DNA from 2 places in the Virgibacillus kimchii genome. Region 2 is predicted to be linked to the other one. Evidence: riboswitches for the same ligand, from Rfam matches in the RefSeq annotation. Region 2 holds a riboswitch; the other holds the start of a gene.

Region 1 (7,801 bases), 2.0 Mb from region 2:
ATCTGCTCCGCTTTCTACCCATGGAAGGGATATCCTAACTATAATTGATAAAAAAGAAACTGAATAGTCCTTATTTGTTCTAATCAGTTTCCTTTGCCTTATTTGTTTGGTGTTCATTGTTTTCAGGGGGATCAGGTGGATCATCGGGCTGCACCTGCTTCCCTTTCTTCGGGTTCATCAATCTCCCCCGGCGCACCTGCTTCACCCAGAATCCGCCGTAGATCTGCTTTGGTTCATAAGCAATGATAAACGCTTTCGGGTCAATTTCCTTAATCGTTTCATAAAGCTTTAATTCGTATTTTCGCGGCGTTAAAATTTGCATGGCGAGTCTGTCACCTTCCATACCGTACGCAAACCAGCTGGTCACGCCATACCCTTTTGACCTGAGCGTTCTCGTAAAGTCGATATCCGGATTGGAGGATATCACATTGACAGTAATATAGCCCAGTGCAAGTTTATCCTCAATTTTTGTTCCCACAATGACACCTGTACCAAAACCGAGTGCATAGGCTGCAAGATTTTGAATTTCATTCAGATTGTCCAATACGAGGCCAAGCCCGATAACATATATGACAACTTCCACCATGCCTACAGAAGCTGCAATATAGCGGCGGCCTTTTAAAGTTAAAATCATCCGGATCGTAAAAAATGAAACGTATACTACATTGATAAGAAATATGATTGTCACCATCACTAATGCGTTACTTAACAATGAAACCGCCTGCCTTTCCCATGTTTTGCCAGCGCACTTAAATATAATAATATGCACAGGTAAAACCGTTCTTGTCGTGTATGCTTGAATTCTCCCTGAAGAACCTGGTGGATTCCTGCATTATATGCTGGCACCCTATACTTCTATGCGGCTATTGGGGATTATTCTTTATTCGGCCCGTACACCCGCTTTTCAATAGAAGATTCTGTACCGTGAAGTCGTTTTTGCAATCTCCGTTTCCAATTCGGTGCCAGCAGTTCACAGGAAGCAAGTTCTTCCGCCAGGCGTAGATCTTCTTTATGAATATGCATGACTTCATTGCAAGCGGCAATGGTCCACTCGGGATACAGCCTTTCCAATAATTCCAGGTCAGATGCTGCCTGAACATGGCCTTCTTTCAACACGCGGAAATACCATCCGGTCCGGCCACTGTTTTGTATGCGTAAAGCCAAATCCATAATGCGGAAACGGCGGGCCGGTTTCCAGCATGGCTGGCGTGGCTGTGATACTTGAATAACCGCCTCACCTATTTTATATGTATCTCCAATGCATACGGAGTATTCATCCATTTCCAATACGGCAAAGTTTTCACCGAATCCCCCCATATCAATGGTGTCCAATTCCAGCTCCTTTTGCCAGTCTGTATAATGTTTAATCGGATAGGCAAAAACTGCCTTTTCCGGTCCACCGTGATTTTTTGTATCTGCCACTTCATCTCCGGTAAATCCAGTTTTGGACAACCACACCTTTCCTTCTGTTTCTGTTTTATAAATACCGCTCTTCCAGGGTCTGTCCATTTTATTTTCTGCATTTTCCGTACCAAGTTGCTTTACTTTTCCTGTAAATAATTTATGAACATATGGTTCTTCCATCATTACATCGCACTCCATTTATGATATAGTATCTTTATTCTATTAGAAATCCGAGCATTCGCCAACCTTTTAAAGTTACAGACGTTTGTTGCTGATAAGCAGCAGAATGTGAAAAATAAATATATTATCATCGTTCGGAGGGGAAAATATGCAATTGGAAAAAGCAACTTTTGCCGGAGGATGTTTTTGGTGCATGGTCAAGCCGTTTGACCAGTGGGACGGTGTCCATGCAGTCATATCCGGCTATACAGGCGGACACGTGGAAAACCCTACTTATGAAATAGTGAAAGAGGGAAATTCAGGCCATTACGAAGCCGTGGAAATCACGTACGATCCGGCAGTAATCAGTTATGATACAATTTTACGCATCTATTGGCAGCAAATTGATCCTACTGATGACGGCGGGCAATTCCATGATCGGGGCGATTCCTACCGGACAGCCATCTTCTATCATACGGATGAGCAGAAGCGTGCGGCGGAAAAATCCAAAAATGAACTGGAAGCCAGCGGCAGATTTTCAGCACCAATCGTTACCAGAATTCTGCCGACGGACACCTTTTACCCTGCTGAGGACTACCATCAGGAATATTATAAAAAGAACGAGAAACACTACAAAGAAGACCGGGAAAAATCCGGCCGCGATGAATTTATCCAATCTGTTTGGAAATGATTGTTGAACTTTAGGGTATGACTCCCAAAACCGCGGATAATCATAAGAAACGATTTAGCTTATTAAAAAAAAGAAAAAATAACTTTGACGATTCATTCAGTATATGATATATTAATCTAAATTCATATTAGTGACAACTCATCCAGAGAGAGGGAGGGACTGACCCGTTGAACTCTCGGCAACCGCTTATCCTTAAGCAAGGTGCCAATTTCAGAAGCATATTTATGCTAAAGATGAGAAAGGACGGTATCTGTATATCTGCCTCTTCTCATTTTTTTGAGAAGAGGCTTTATTTTTTCTCGAGTTGTCATTACATGAAAAATATCAAATGGGAGAGAAATTATTATGGCAAAAGAAGTATTCAAAGCTAACGCACATCTGCAGGAAAAAGTACTGGTGGAAACGACAGCACGGCAGCATCGTGTACTCGTTGACGAACCGCAAGCATTAGGCGGGGATGACACTGCAATGAATCCGGTAGAATTATTATTATCAGCACTGGGAGCTTGCCAATCGATTGTTGCCCGTACGTATGCTGATGACTTCGGGATTGACTTGAAGGATTTCAGAGTCGAACTGGAAGGGGATCTTGATACAAACGGATTCTTGAACAAAACTGACGTCCGTCCCGGTTTTTCAGATATTCGTTCAACATACAACATCGATACGGATGCACCAGAAGACAGAGTAGTAGAGTTCATACAATTTCTTGAAAAGCATTGCCCTGTGGGAGACACAATAGAAAACGCAGTGAATTTCTCATCTTCCTATAAAATTAATCAAAAAGCTTAGACGGGCGAAACACGGGGACGGTTCTTAAAGGGGACAATCGGAAATTTTGCGTCAAAAAAGCACAACTAGCGGGTATTAGCTGCTTGTTGTGCTTTTTTCTACCTATATCACTAGCGTTGCAGGAAAATAATATTAAAAAATCAAGTAAAATATTTTATTTGAAAGTTGGTAATATTAGATCTTTTCACTTTAAAATCCATTAAAAAAACCTTATAATTAGGGTATGGTAGTCCTGTCCAAATCCCTAACTATAAGGAGAAACCATGGACAATAATACCATAAAAACTGTATTCAAGGAATACATTCATCCATTAGATTCAAAGGTAATACAAAAAATGATTGATCATGCCGAAGTTGACAAATACGTCAAAAAGCTTGATGTACTTACGTTTACGAATGCTTTTATCTATGCCCAGTTAAAAAACTTAGATAGTCTGAAGCGGATAAGTGATACGATTAAACGAAAGAAAACGGTGCAAAGACTTGTTGGTATAGAGAGCATTAGTAAATCACAACTCTCTCGAAAAAATGGAGATATTCCACCCGAGATTTTTCAGGCGATCCTGCATCATTTAATTCAAAAGCTGCACCAAATACTTGGCCCAACAATGACAGACAAATCACTTGGAAAGCTTCATCTGATTGATTCATCGACCATTTCCATGTGTCTCAGCCAATATGAATGGGCAGATTTTCGGGAGACAAAAGCGGGAGTGAAGATGCATACTTCCATCGTCTTTTGTGATGATATCTCTTATCCAAATGATATGATACTTACCCCTGCAAGACCTGCTGATGAAACTCAGTTGGATTCATTAATTGTGCCGGATAAAGGGGTCCTTCATGTCTTCGATCGAGGTTATTTCAACTTTGCTAAGTTTGATTATTATTGTGAAAAAGGTATCCGGTTTGCCACAAGAATTAAATCGAATACTGTTGTAAATGTCATCGAGGAATTGCCGGTAGATGAGGATTCTTCAATCTCCAGGCATGCGATCGTGAAGATTGGAAACATGAAGAATCCGCTGCAGTTAATAGAAACTGTAGACAGCGAAGGGAACCAGATCCGAATTGTGTGTAACGATGCAACCGTCGGTGCACAGGAAATCAGTGATATTTACCGGCATCGCTGGCAAATTGAATTGTTTTTCAAATGGATAAAGCAACATCTGGTTATCAAAAAACTGTATGGAAAGAGTGAAAACGCTGTATACAATCAAATACTAATAGCTATGATTACTTTCTGCCTAACCCTGTTAATGAAAAACAAGTTGGGCTATGAAGGAACTTTAGTCGAAATGTTGCGTTGGACCCGTGATTTCTGGTCACAATCCATGACATTTTTTATTTCCGAATTATTCAGGAAACCAGAACGATCATCCAATGGACGACGAAGGCTGGACCACGAAAAGGTTTTTAATGAAACCTTGGCACAATACGAATCAGAGGAGGTTTTGCACTTAGATGATCTAAGCTACGATCCAGTTAACTAATAAATATATAAAATTCTAAAAATGGATGAAGGGCTACCTTTAAAGCATATTAACTTTTTTTCTCGAATAAAACTAGGTATTTATCAGAAAATTGAACTAAATAACTGAAGCTACCAGATTTATTGATTGACATTGTTTTTACTTTTTAATGCAACGCTAGTGTACCTATATGTAATTTCTAACCAGCAAAATTTTTGATTGCCCAAGAAGAATGAAGTCGCGGGTCTCAGGCGTCTCCCCCATGGAAATTCCATTTCTGATCTTTATTATAGGACTTTTCCCCATTAAAATCAATATTTAGACATACCTCCCCCCCTCCCCACTGAAGAGGCTTTTCGCCTGTTAGAGGGTCTGACCCCTCAATTGCAAAAATTCAGAATTGAGGGGTCAGACCCCCTCAGTTGCGTTTATGAATGCTTTGTATATTTTCAGGGAGGGTTGGTCGTTTATGGTTGCGGTTGCTTCCGGGTGCCATTGCAGGCCAAGTACAAAAGGCAGCTCCCGGCTTTCCACCGCTTCCACCACTCCATCACTGGATGTCCCGCTAATTTGAAATCCTTTGGGCACATTACGGTTTGCCTGGTGATGATAGCTGTTAACCTTGAATTTTTCTTCTCCGGTAATCTGATAAAGCAATGAATCTTTTTCCACATACACATAATGAGACATATGCTCCATTGGAGCCTTTTGCCTGTGCTGCAGGAGCTCTTGATCCATTTGCGCATAGATATCCTGATACATATCCCCGCCTGCTGCTATGTTTAATGTTTGGCTTCCCCGGCACACACCAAGAATGGGCTTTTTCATTCCCATTAGCTTTTTCATTAATTTAATTTCCGAGTGGTCCCTGGCAGGAATAATGGTGCCGAGGTCCGGATGTGGTTCCTCCCCAAACAGTGTAGGATCTATATCATACCCACCTGTGGCGTAGAGGCCATCAATCTGTCCTGCAATCTGCTCCACATCTTCCTCTTCCAGGAAATAAGGCAATAGGACCGGCATGCCACCGGCTCTCAGGATTGCTTTCACATTTCTATTTGTCACGGAATACACGGACTGATCCATTTCCATGGACGCAGTCAATCCAATTACTGGTTTCATTATAATCTCCCCCTGCAAAACAGTATATTTAATCATTAGTTTATACGTCCCAGCATCATCTGTCCATAGCTGATTTTCTTACTATGCTTAGACAAAAAATGCTATAGTAAGTAGGAGACAAAAATATTAGAGGAGCACTTATATTGATAAAGAAAGAATCATTAATACCGTTAAAAATGCTGTTATTCAGCTTTCATGCAACAAATACTATTATTCTAAGCTTTCTCCCCATATATCTGGATTTCCGGGGACTGAGTGAAACGGAAATTGGCTGGGTTCTGGCGATAGGACCGCTCGCCTCTATTTTTGCCCAGCCTTTTTTCGGATATTTAAGTGATAAATATAAAACAGTTAAATGGATTTTGCTCGTTTGTGTCATTGGACTGCTCATTTTCAGCACACTTTTCTTTCAAATGAACACACTGCTGTCCATTATGCTGATGGGTGCTGTTTTTTACTTTTTCACCACACCGATCGGTGCATTGGGAGATAGTCTTGCACAGCGGCGGGCGGATGAACTGCAGATTTCTTTTGGCACGATACGTATGTGGGGATCTGTCGGTTTTGCGACCTCTTCTCTTATCGTAGGTGAAATCCTTGCGCGAGTGGGAATTGAATATATGATCTGGCCTTACTTATTTTTCGGTACATTGGCACTGTTGGTTGTCTTTCGGTTAAAGGATGTAAAAGTTGATGCAGAACCAGTTCAATTTAAGGATATTGGTAAAATTGTTAAAAACAAGCCCTTTATCTTTTTTCTGCTGCTGATCATGTTCCTGTCCATTACACACCGGGCAAATGATAGTTATATGGGACTTTATATTACGAGACTCGGCGGATCAGAAGGATTAGTCGGGCTGGCATGGTTTGTTGGGGTGATTGCCGAGGCACTCGTTTTTGCCTTTGCGGGGTTTTGGTTCAAGCGGTTTAAACCGCTGATTTTCATTATTTTCGCTGGTGCGATTTACAGTCTCCGCTGGTTTATTTATGGCTGGGCGGATGACCCAATGTATATTGTTGCACTGCAATTCCTGCACGGCCTCACATTTGGTGTATTTTATCTGGCTTCGTTCTCCTACATTACAAGGCTCATACCAAGGCTATTACAATCCACCGGACATCTTGTATTCTTTGCTACATTCTTTGGTGTTTCCGGGATTGTCGGCTCTTTGGCAGGCGGGAGGATCATCGATACATTCAGCGGAAGTGCACTTTACTACAGCATGGGTATGATGGCAGCAATAGGTACAGTTTTGTTAATCATATTTCATGTGTTTTCATACAGGAAGGACTTTGATTCCGCGAACGGCTAGTGCGCAGCGATTCTGGAAAAATCACAGTCGTTGCTGAAAAGGCGTCAAAGGACACTTTTTATAACATATGAAACCCTGACATTTATCCCTTATAAAAATAATTGGATGAATGCCAGGGTCTCAAAGTATTACCTGCTTCTACTCTAACTCAAAAACATAAAATACAATACAAATATGACAAATAATCCATAGATTACCGGATGTACTTCTTTCCCTCTGCCTTTTATAATCATCGTAATCGGATAGAAAACAAACCCAATCGCGATCCCCGTTGCAATACTGTATGTTAAAGGCATGGTCGCAACGGTTAAAAAGGCAGGAACAGCAATTTCAAATCGATCCCACTCAATATCCTTCAGTGCTGAAGCCATCAAAACACCAACAATAATCAGGGCTGGAGCAGTCACCTCGGATGTTACTACACTTAGTAATGGCGAGAAAAATATGGCCAATAGGAAGAATCCTGCAGTAACAACTGATGCAAACCCTGAACGTGCACCGGCACCGACACCGGAGGATGATTCGACAAAAGCAGTTGTCGTCGAGGTTCCAACAGTGGCACCGACTACTGTTGCTGCAGAGTCGGCAAATAGTGCTTTACCGGCACGCGGCATTTTATTGTCCTTTAATAGTCCCGCCTGACGGGCAACACCGACAAGGGTGCCTGCTGTATCAAAAAAGTCAACAAACAGGAATGTTAAAATAACGACCAGCATCTGCATCGTGAAGATGTCGCCCAAATGAAGGAATGCCTGACCAAAAGTTGGCGCAAGACTCGGAACACCACCCACAATATCACCGACACCCTGCGGAGCCTGAATCAGACCAAATAGCATCCCGGCGATGGC
Region 2 (7,801 bases):
GGCAGCAGCAATGTCATGAATGGCTATGCCGGTTTTCACCGGTTTCCCGTCCTTTTCCCCGGTCATATCCATCATGCCGGATAGTCCCTGAGCCATAATGTCAAACCCGCCTTTATTTCTGTACGGGCCTGTCTGCCCATAGCCGGAGATGGAACAATAAATGAGTTTCGGGTTAATCTCTTTTAATGTGTCATAATCAATGCCGAGTTTTTTTACTACACCCGGACGGTAGTTTTCCACGAAAACATCTGCTGTTTCCACTAATTTATATAAAATATCCAGTTGTTCTTTTTCTTTTAGATTCAGCTGCATGCCGCGTTTGTTGCGGTTTACCATCATGTACATATAGCTTTCCTCATCGATATAGGGTCCCATGGTGCGGGTGTCATCTCCGTTGGGGTGCTTCTCTATTTTAATGACATCTGCACCCATGTCTCCGAGTACCATCGTGCAATAAGGTCCCGCCAAAACCTGGGATAGATCAATGACTCTCATGCCTTCCAATGCCTGATTCATTTGTGTATGCTCCTTTCTGTTGCTGTCGATTGCAAAAAAGATGGCAGTCATCTGCCATCATCAATCCCTTACTACACGCACCTGTTTTGCTGTTTGAATGCTTGTTGCTCCCGCCAGTGCGAGGGATACCCGTGTTTCCTGAATGAAGTTGGAAAGTACCTGATCGACGCCTTCCTGGCCTGCTATCGCCAAACCGTAGACATACGGCCGGCCGAGCAGCACAGCATCCGCACCCAATGCCAGGGACTTAACCACATCCGCTCCACGGCGTATGCCACTGTCCAGAATTATTGGAAGCCTGCCGTTTACTTCATTTGCAATTACCGGCAGGGCATCCAGACTGGATAAGACTCCGTCCAATTGGCGTCCGCCATGATTGGAGACAATAATGCCATCAATACCCGCATCGATTGCTTTTTTGGCATCATGCGGGTTAAGAATGCCTTTTAACAAAATAGGCAGCGAAGTTCTCTCTTTCAACGCAGTCACGTCCTGCCAATGTAATGACGGGTGATGTATATTTTGTAAAATTTCCTGGATGACCGTCTCATCCTTTTCATCGGCGACAGAAGCCCGGAAGGCGTCATCCGTGACATAGTTTGCTTTTCCGTAGCCTTCCTTTAATGGAGAGAATTTATTTGTCATATCGGTTTCCCGCCAGCCGAACATGGGTGTATCAATCGTTAAAACAATCGCTTTATATCCGGCTTTTTCCGCCCGTTCCACCATGCTGTAGGATATGTCTTTATGATTGGACCAATAGAGTTGGAACCAGTTCCGGTTTTCCCCGGAAGCAGCAGCGACTTCCTCGATGGAATAGCTGGATACCGTGCTTTGGATAAAAGGTACCTGATGGTTTGCAGCAGCTCTGGCTACCGCAAGATCCCCCTCCGGATGTCCGAGCTTCATCATTCCGACTGGTGCAAGTAAAAATGGATGGGGATAAGTTTCACCAAATAAGTCTACACGCGTATCGAGTTGGGAGACGTCCTGCAAATAGGAAGGCAGGATGGAATATTTTTCAAAAGCAGCTGTGTTTTTGCGCAGGGTTTCCTCCGCTCCTGCACCTGACTGAATATAGCCGAATGCTGCTTCATTTATGCTCTTTTCAGCTGCCTTTTCCAGGTCTTCATAACGAAAGGGAACGGCAGAGGTTGTTGCCATGCTGCCGATCAACGCATCCTTGTTGTTGGTTGTGGACAAATGAATCACTCCTCGTAATGGTTAAACGAATTTCGGTTTTCTTTTTTCCAAAAAGGCCTGGATGCCTTCCTCATAATCCTCCGAGCTGTAAGAGTCAAGAATTACTTTTTCAATTTCTTTTGTTTCCTCATTTTCACCGTCAATAATGGACTGGATGACCTGCTTGATTCCTGCGTTGGCAACAGGAGACTTTTCAAGAATTTGTGCTGCAAATTCCAACCCTTTCTCCTCCAGTTTTTCCGGAGGATGTACTTGATCAATCAAGCCGATTTCATTGCCTTCTTCGACAGAAATCAGTTTGGCTGTATATAAAAGTTCTTTTGTTTTTGCCGGGCCGATCAGATTGTACAACCGCTTGGTGCTGGACAAATTATAAACAATCCCGATGTTTGCGGAAGTAATACCGACTTTGCTGCCGGATGCGGCAAAGCGGAAATCACAGGCATTGGCAAGTTCCAGTCCGCCGCCGATAGCCAGAGAGTGGATAAGGGCAATGGTCGGCCGTGGAAAACGGTATAATTTTTCTATCGCGCCAAGGGCAAAATCGTTGTATGCTTTCGCTTTTTCCGCGTGCCAGCGCACTTCAAGAAATTCCGTAATATCCGCACCGGCAGAGAAGGCGGATTGGTCCACTCCCTTTACAATGAGAAGTTTTACAGTGTCATCTGCTTTCAATTCATCGAGCAGTTTTTCCAGCTGCTGAAACATGGAAAGGGTAAAGGAATTCTTTTTCTCCGGGCGATTGATAATAATGGCAGCGATGGCGCCGTCTTTTTCTACATACAGTTCATGGGACATATGTTCACTCCTCCGTTAATCTTTCTTTAATCTTGCTGCAAGCCTGTTTCCAATGGACTGAACCCCTTGGACTAAAATAATTAAAATAATGACCGTGGCGTACATGACTTCTGCTTCATATCGTAAATGACCATAACGGTAGGCAAGATCCCCGAGACCGCCTGCGCCGACCAGACCGGCCATGGCTGTCGCACCGATCAGGCTGACGGTTGCGATCGTAAGGCCAAGGATAATCGATGGGCGGGCTTCCCTGAGCATTACACTCCAAATAATCTGGCGCTTTTTAATCCCCATCGCTTTATAAGCTTCCACCACACCGCCATCGACTTCGAGCAGTGATGTTTCCATTAATCTCGCTATATATGGGGCCGTATAGAGGACAAGCGGAACAATGGCACCCTGCACGCCAATCGTAGTACCGACAATAAATTTCGTAAAAGGCAAAATGAAAAAGAGTAAAATAATAAATGGAATCGACCGTACAATATTAATAATGAGATTAAGGATCTGGTACACCCATTTATTTTCCAGGGCCTGCCCCGGACGTGTCAGTACGACCAGTATTCCCAGGGGGATACCAATCAACGTTGCCAGCAAAAGAGCGATGCTTACCATTTGAAATGTTTGGATGGTTGCTTCCCATATAATCGGGAACCAATCTTCAATAAATTGATTCATGTCAGTTAGCCTCCACTTCTTCCGTTCGCACGCCTTTTTCCTTTAAAAAGATAATTGCTTCTCTTGTTTTCTCCTGTTCCCCGACAAGGTGAATAACCAGGTTTCCAATGATGCCGTTCTTCAGTTCCATAATATTGGCCGTTAATATATTCGGCTGAACATTAAACCGCTGACTAACCTCTGCCAGGAGCGGTTCTCCCGCATTCTCCCCGACAAAGGTAAGTCGGGAAACTGTCCCCTCCAGCTGTAGCTGCTCAATGAGGGAGGACGATAATTTTCGCTGGGATATCGTATTTAAAAACCGCTTTGTCGTCGGTTCAACAGGATGTGTAAATAAATCAACCGCGGTTCCATCTTCAATAATCCGCCCATCTTCCAGGACGTACACATAATCGCATATCTTTTGAATCACATTCATTTCGTGCGTAATGAGGAGAATCGTAATACCGAGCTCCTGATTTATTTTCAGAAGCAAGTCAAGAATGGAATTGGTCGTTTCCGGATCGAGTGCGCTGGTTGCTTCATCACTTAAAAGAACTTCCGGTTCCTGTGACAAAGCCCTCGCGATGGCGACCCGCTGTTTCTGTCCGCCTGACAATTGGGCGGGATAGGCATCTTTTTTATCGGACAGATCCACAATCTGCAAATATTTATCGACCTTTTCCTGCACTTCCTGTTTACTGTAGCCCAATAGTTTTAGAGGAATAGCCACATTATCAAAAACCGTGGCTGTTTTCAGCAGGTTAAAATGCTGAAAAATCATGCCGACCTTTTGCCGGGTAACCCTAAGCTCCTCATCGGACAGGGCAGTCACTTCTTTTCCGGCGACATGCACTTTCCCGTCTGTTGGCTTCTCCAGTGCATTCACAAGCCGGATCAACGTACTTTTCCCGGCACCACTGTAGCCAATTACACCATGGATCTCTCCCTTGGGAACATGAAGGCTCACCTCATCGACCGCCTTCACGCCACCACTTTTAGAAGAAAAAACTTTAGAAACACCCTCTAACCTTATCATCTCAACATGACATCCTTTCACTGCAACACCGGGACGGTTCTCCAGTTGCAAAATTTACTTCAACGTCTGGCAGTGGCGGGCATGCGGTTGGCAGGACAACGAGCTGTCACTATAGAATAGATGCCCATCCTTTCCACACAATGTGCGGGCTGAATCGCGGGGTGGAGTCGTGAAATGCTGATGTCCGGGAACACCTTCAAGATTCGTAACCCCGCCTCATGCACAGAAGTTAGTGCACATTCCCGCATGCTCGCCACATATTAACATTTACTCATCCCAGCTCGGAATAATAGAACCTTCAAATTCTTCTTCAATAAAATCTCTGACTTCTTCAGATTGGTAGGCATTGATAAAACGTTCCACTGTCGGATCATCTTCGTTCCCCTCGCGAACAACGATGTAATTCACATATGGGGAATTGGTGGATTCCAGTAAAATAGAATCATCCCTCGGGCTCATACCCGCTCCCAGTGCAAAGTTTGTGTTGATGGCCGCCGCGTCCACTTCACTTAATTGATTTGGAATTTGTGCGGCATCCAGTTCGATGAATTCCAGGTTTTTCGGATTTTCCACTACATCGTGAATGGACGCTGTTTCTGCTTTATCTTCATCAAGCTTGATAAATCCTGCTTCCTCCAATATGAAAAGTGCCCGTGATCCATTCGTCGGATCATTCGGCAATCCAAACTGCGCGCCATCCGGCAAGTCTTCAACGCTCTCATACGTATCGGAATAAACCCCCATTGGATTCAAAATAGTTTCCCCGACAGGTACCAGATTAGTGCCATGGTCATCATTAAATGCATCAAGAAACGGTTTGTGCTGATAGCTGTTTACATCCAGATCTCCTTCATCAAGTGAAGTGTTTGGTAAAACATAATCGGAAAATACTTTCAAATCAATTTCCAGTCCGTCTTCCGCGGCTATTTCTGCTGCAACCTCAACGATCTGTTCATGCGGTCCGGCTGTAACCCCGACCACTAGTTTATCTTCATCCACTGCATCGCCCCCATCTGCAGAACCTGTTCCACAAGCACCAAGCAACCCGATAATTAAAATGAGACTAAAAATAAATACTGCTTTCTTCATTTTCCATTCCTCCCAATTTTGTATTTTCTAGTTGATAAATAGAAAAAGCCTCTCTTTTTAAAAGAAAGAGAGGCTTGTAATCCATACAATTTCCTCTCTTATCTTCCAAAACATGACGTTTTGCAGGAATTAGCACCTTTTTATGCCGAACGCATAAAGGTTGCCGAGCTTCATCGGGCCAGTCCCTCAGCTACTCTCGATAAGAGATTTGCTTATTCGTTTATCAAACATAATGTATACAATATATCATAATGGTAATTCCGTCAACCGTTAAATTAAAAAAATCAGGGGAGAATGTGTTGCTAAAGGTGCTCAGCCTGGCAACAACTTTTTGATATTGAAATGATCAGTTAGAGGGGAGGCGCGTTATTCTGTGCCTGAGCGGCAGTATGAGTCTCGTTCATTGTTTGATCGGGTGGTGAAGATTGAAAGTGGATAAAAGTTGAGTAAAGCGATCTTCATAAAGGTGATGAAGAACGAAAATATAAGAAAGTCGAGGGGAAACGATCTTCATCCAGGCGATGAAGGTCAAAAATGTAAGAAAGTCGAGTAAAGTGATCTTCATAAAAGCGATGAAGATCGAAAATGTATAGAAGTCGAGTAAAGCGATCTTCACCTAGGCGATGAAGATCGAAAATGTATAAAAATCGAATAAACCGATGTTCAACCAGACGATGAAGATCAAAAATGTATAGAAGTCGAGGGGAAACGATCTTCAACCAGACGATGAAGATCGAAAATGTATAGAAGTTGAGTAAACCGATCTTCACAAGCGTGATGAAGATCAAAAATGTATAGAAGTTGAGTAAAGCGATCTTCATAAAGGCGATGAAGATCAAAAATGTAAAAAAGTTGAGTAAACCGATCTTCACAAAGGCGATGAAGATCAAAACTATATAAAAATCGAATAAACCGATGTTCACCCAGACGATGAAGATCGAAACTGCAAAAAAATTCGAGGAATCCGATCTTCATATCGTCTGCATCATTGAACGAATGAAAGAACAACCATCTCGTTCACTACCAGATCGACTGTATCAGTAAATAAACGAGAGGAAAACTCCATCCTTCATTGACTTAAAGCATCCCCTGTCCCATCATCTTAAATACACCCTAGATTAACTATCCCCATCAACCGCACCCTCATTTATATTCTTTTACCCCGCACACCAAAGCCATAACCTGCTTTGTCTGCTTCGTTAAAAGTTCCGCGGCGTTTTCCATGCATTCCTCCAGTGTGAGCGGCCTATTCGTAATGGAAAAACAACCGGAAAAACTCTCCAGCAAAGCATCTGCATTCCCACCCAGACTGCCGGAAAGGAGAACAGTCGGCACCCGATGTTTTTTCGCCAATGAAGCAACATATCCCGGGGCTTTTCCATATAGTGTCTGCTCATCACTTTGCCCTTCTCCGGTGAAGACCAGGTCTGCCTTCTCAATGGTTTTCTCCAATTGACTTGCCTCTGCAACCAGTTTGGCGCCTGACATGAGCTCACCACCCAAGGCCAGCAATGCAAATCCAAGTCCGCCGGCCGCGCCCGCGCCTGGTGAATCCATAAATTTCCCCGCAGTTTCCTTCTCTACCAGTTGCCCAAAATGTGCCATGGCTTGATCATACGCTTCCAGCTGCCGGGGAGTTGCTCCTTTTTGCGGTCCGTACACATAGGTGGCTCCGTGCTTTCCGCAAAGTGGATTGTCAACATCAGCCGCCACTTTAATGGAGATATGCTGAATTCGCGGATCCATCCCGGAAAAATCAACTGCCTTCACTCGTTGTAGGTCTTTCCCAAAAAAACCGACATTTTCCCCATTGCTGTCAGTTGCTTTCATTCCCAATGCCTGCAGCATCCCCAGCCCGCCGTCATTCACAGCGCTTCCGCCAAGTCCGATAATGAGTTCCGTGCAGCCTTGGTCCATCGCATCCAGGATAGCTTCTCCGAGTCCAAAAGAGGTGGTGTGATCCGGGTTTCGCTGAGGCGCCGGAACCTGTGTCAGCCCAGCAATGGCTGCACATTCGATAACCGCTGTTTTTCCACCGGTAATGGCATAGGCGGTACTGATTTTAGTCCCCAAAGGTCCGGTTACCTCCAAAGGTATTCGTTTTCCCCCAGATGCCATAAGTAAAGCGTCCACTGTACCTTCACCGCCATCTGCCATTGGTTTCTGCATTACCTCTGCTTCCGGTATTTTTTTATGTATGCCATTTGCCATGCACTGTGCTGCCTCCACAGATGTCAGGCTGCCTTTAAATGAATCAGGTGCGACAACAATTTTCATTGCGTTCTCCTTTCAAAATTTTAAAATGTTATCCATACTATACCGCATAAATGTAATTATTCCTATACTCCTAGATACATAACCGGGACATGCTGAGACATAATAAAATTGAAGAATGACAAGGAGGTTTTTAAAATGGGTGAAATCAGTCAATTTAAGGGCGGGGAAAAAGCACCAAATAACGGAATTTATATTGAAGTAGGCAGGGAAGGCGGTGGAGTG

The links. Region 2 has a riboswitch for S-adenosylmethionine ahead of ACZ42C_RS09425 (MetQ/NlpA family ABC transporter substrate-binding protein). Riboswitches for the same ligand answer to the same signal wherever they lie in the genome.
Region 1: linked by a shared signal. The riboswitch ahead of ACZ42C_RS18740 (OsmC family protein) and the one ahead of ACZ42C_RS09425 (MetQ/NlpA family ABC transporter substrate-binding protein) in region 2 are both predicted to bind S-adenosylmethionine.

Annotation. Positions count from the first base shown of each region.
Region 1 covers NZ_AP043951.1:3,839,981-3,847,781, reverse strand. The annotation lists gene ACZ42C_RS18755 (DUF2179 domain-containing protein) at 80-712, opposite strand; gene ACZ42C_RS18750 (MOSC domain-containing protein) at 874-1,584, opposite strand; gene msrA (peptide-methionine (S)-S-oxide reductase MsrA) at 1,733-2,254, shown strand; SAM riboswitch class I at 2,390-2,494, shown strand; gene ACZ42C_RS18740 (OsmC family protein) at 2,600-3,046, shown strand; gene ACZ42C_RS18735 (IS4 family transposase) at 3,310-4,539, shown strand; gene ACZ42C_RS18730 (gamma-glutamyl-gamma-aminobutyrate hydrolase family protein) at 4,927-5,640, opposite strand; gene ACZ42C_RS18725 (MFS transporter) at 5,784-6,953, shown strand; gene ACZ42C_RS18720 (NCS2 family permease) at 7,097-7,801, opposite strand, start outside.
Region 2 covers NZ_AP043951.1:1,886,169-1,893,969, reverse strand. The annotation lists gene ACZ42C_RS09450 (CaiB/BaiF CoA transferase family protein) at 1-516, opposite strand, end outside; gene ACZ42C_RS09445 (alpha-hydroxy-acid oxidizing protein) at 577-1,719, opposite strand; gene ACZ42C_RS09440 (enoyl-CoA hydratase/isomerase family protein) at 1,741-2,517, opposite strand; gene ACZ42C_RS09435 (methionine ABC transporter permease) at 2,533-3,195, opposite strand; gene ACZ42C_RS09430 (methionine ABC transporter ATP-binding protein) at 3,197-4,213, opposite strand; gene ACZ42C_RS09425 (MetQ/NlpA family ABC transporter substrate-binding protein) at 4,481-5,302, opposite strand; SAM riboswitch class I at 5,398-5,508, opposite strand; gene ACZ42C_RS09420 (glycerate kinase) at 6,446-7,579, opposite strand; gene ACZ42C_RS09415 (YjzC family protein) at 7,715-7,801, shown strand, end outside.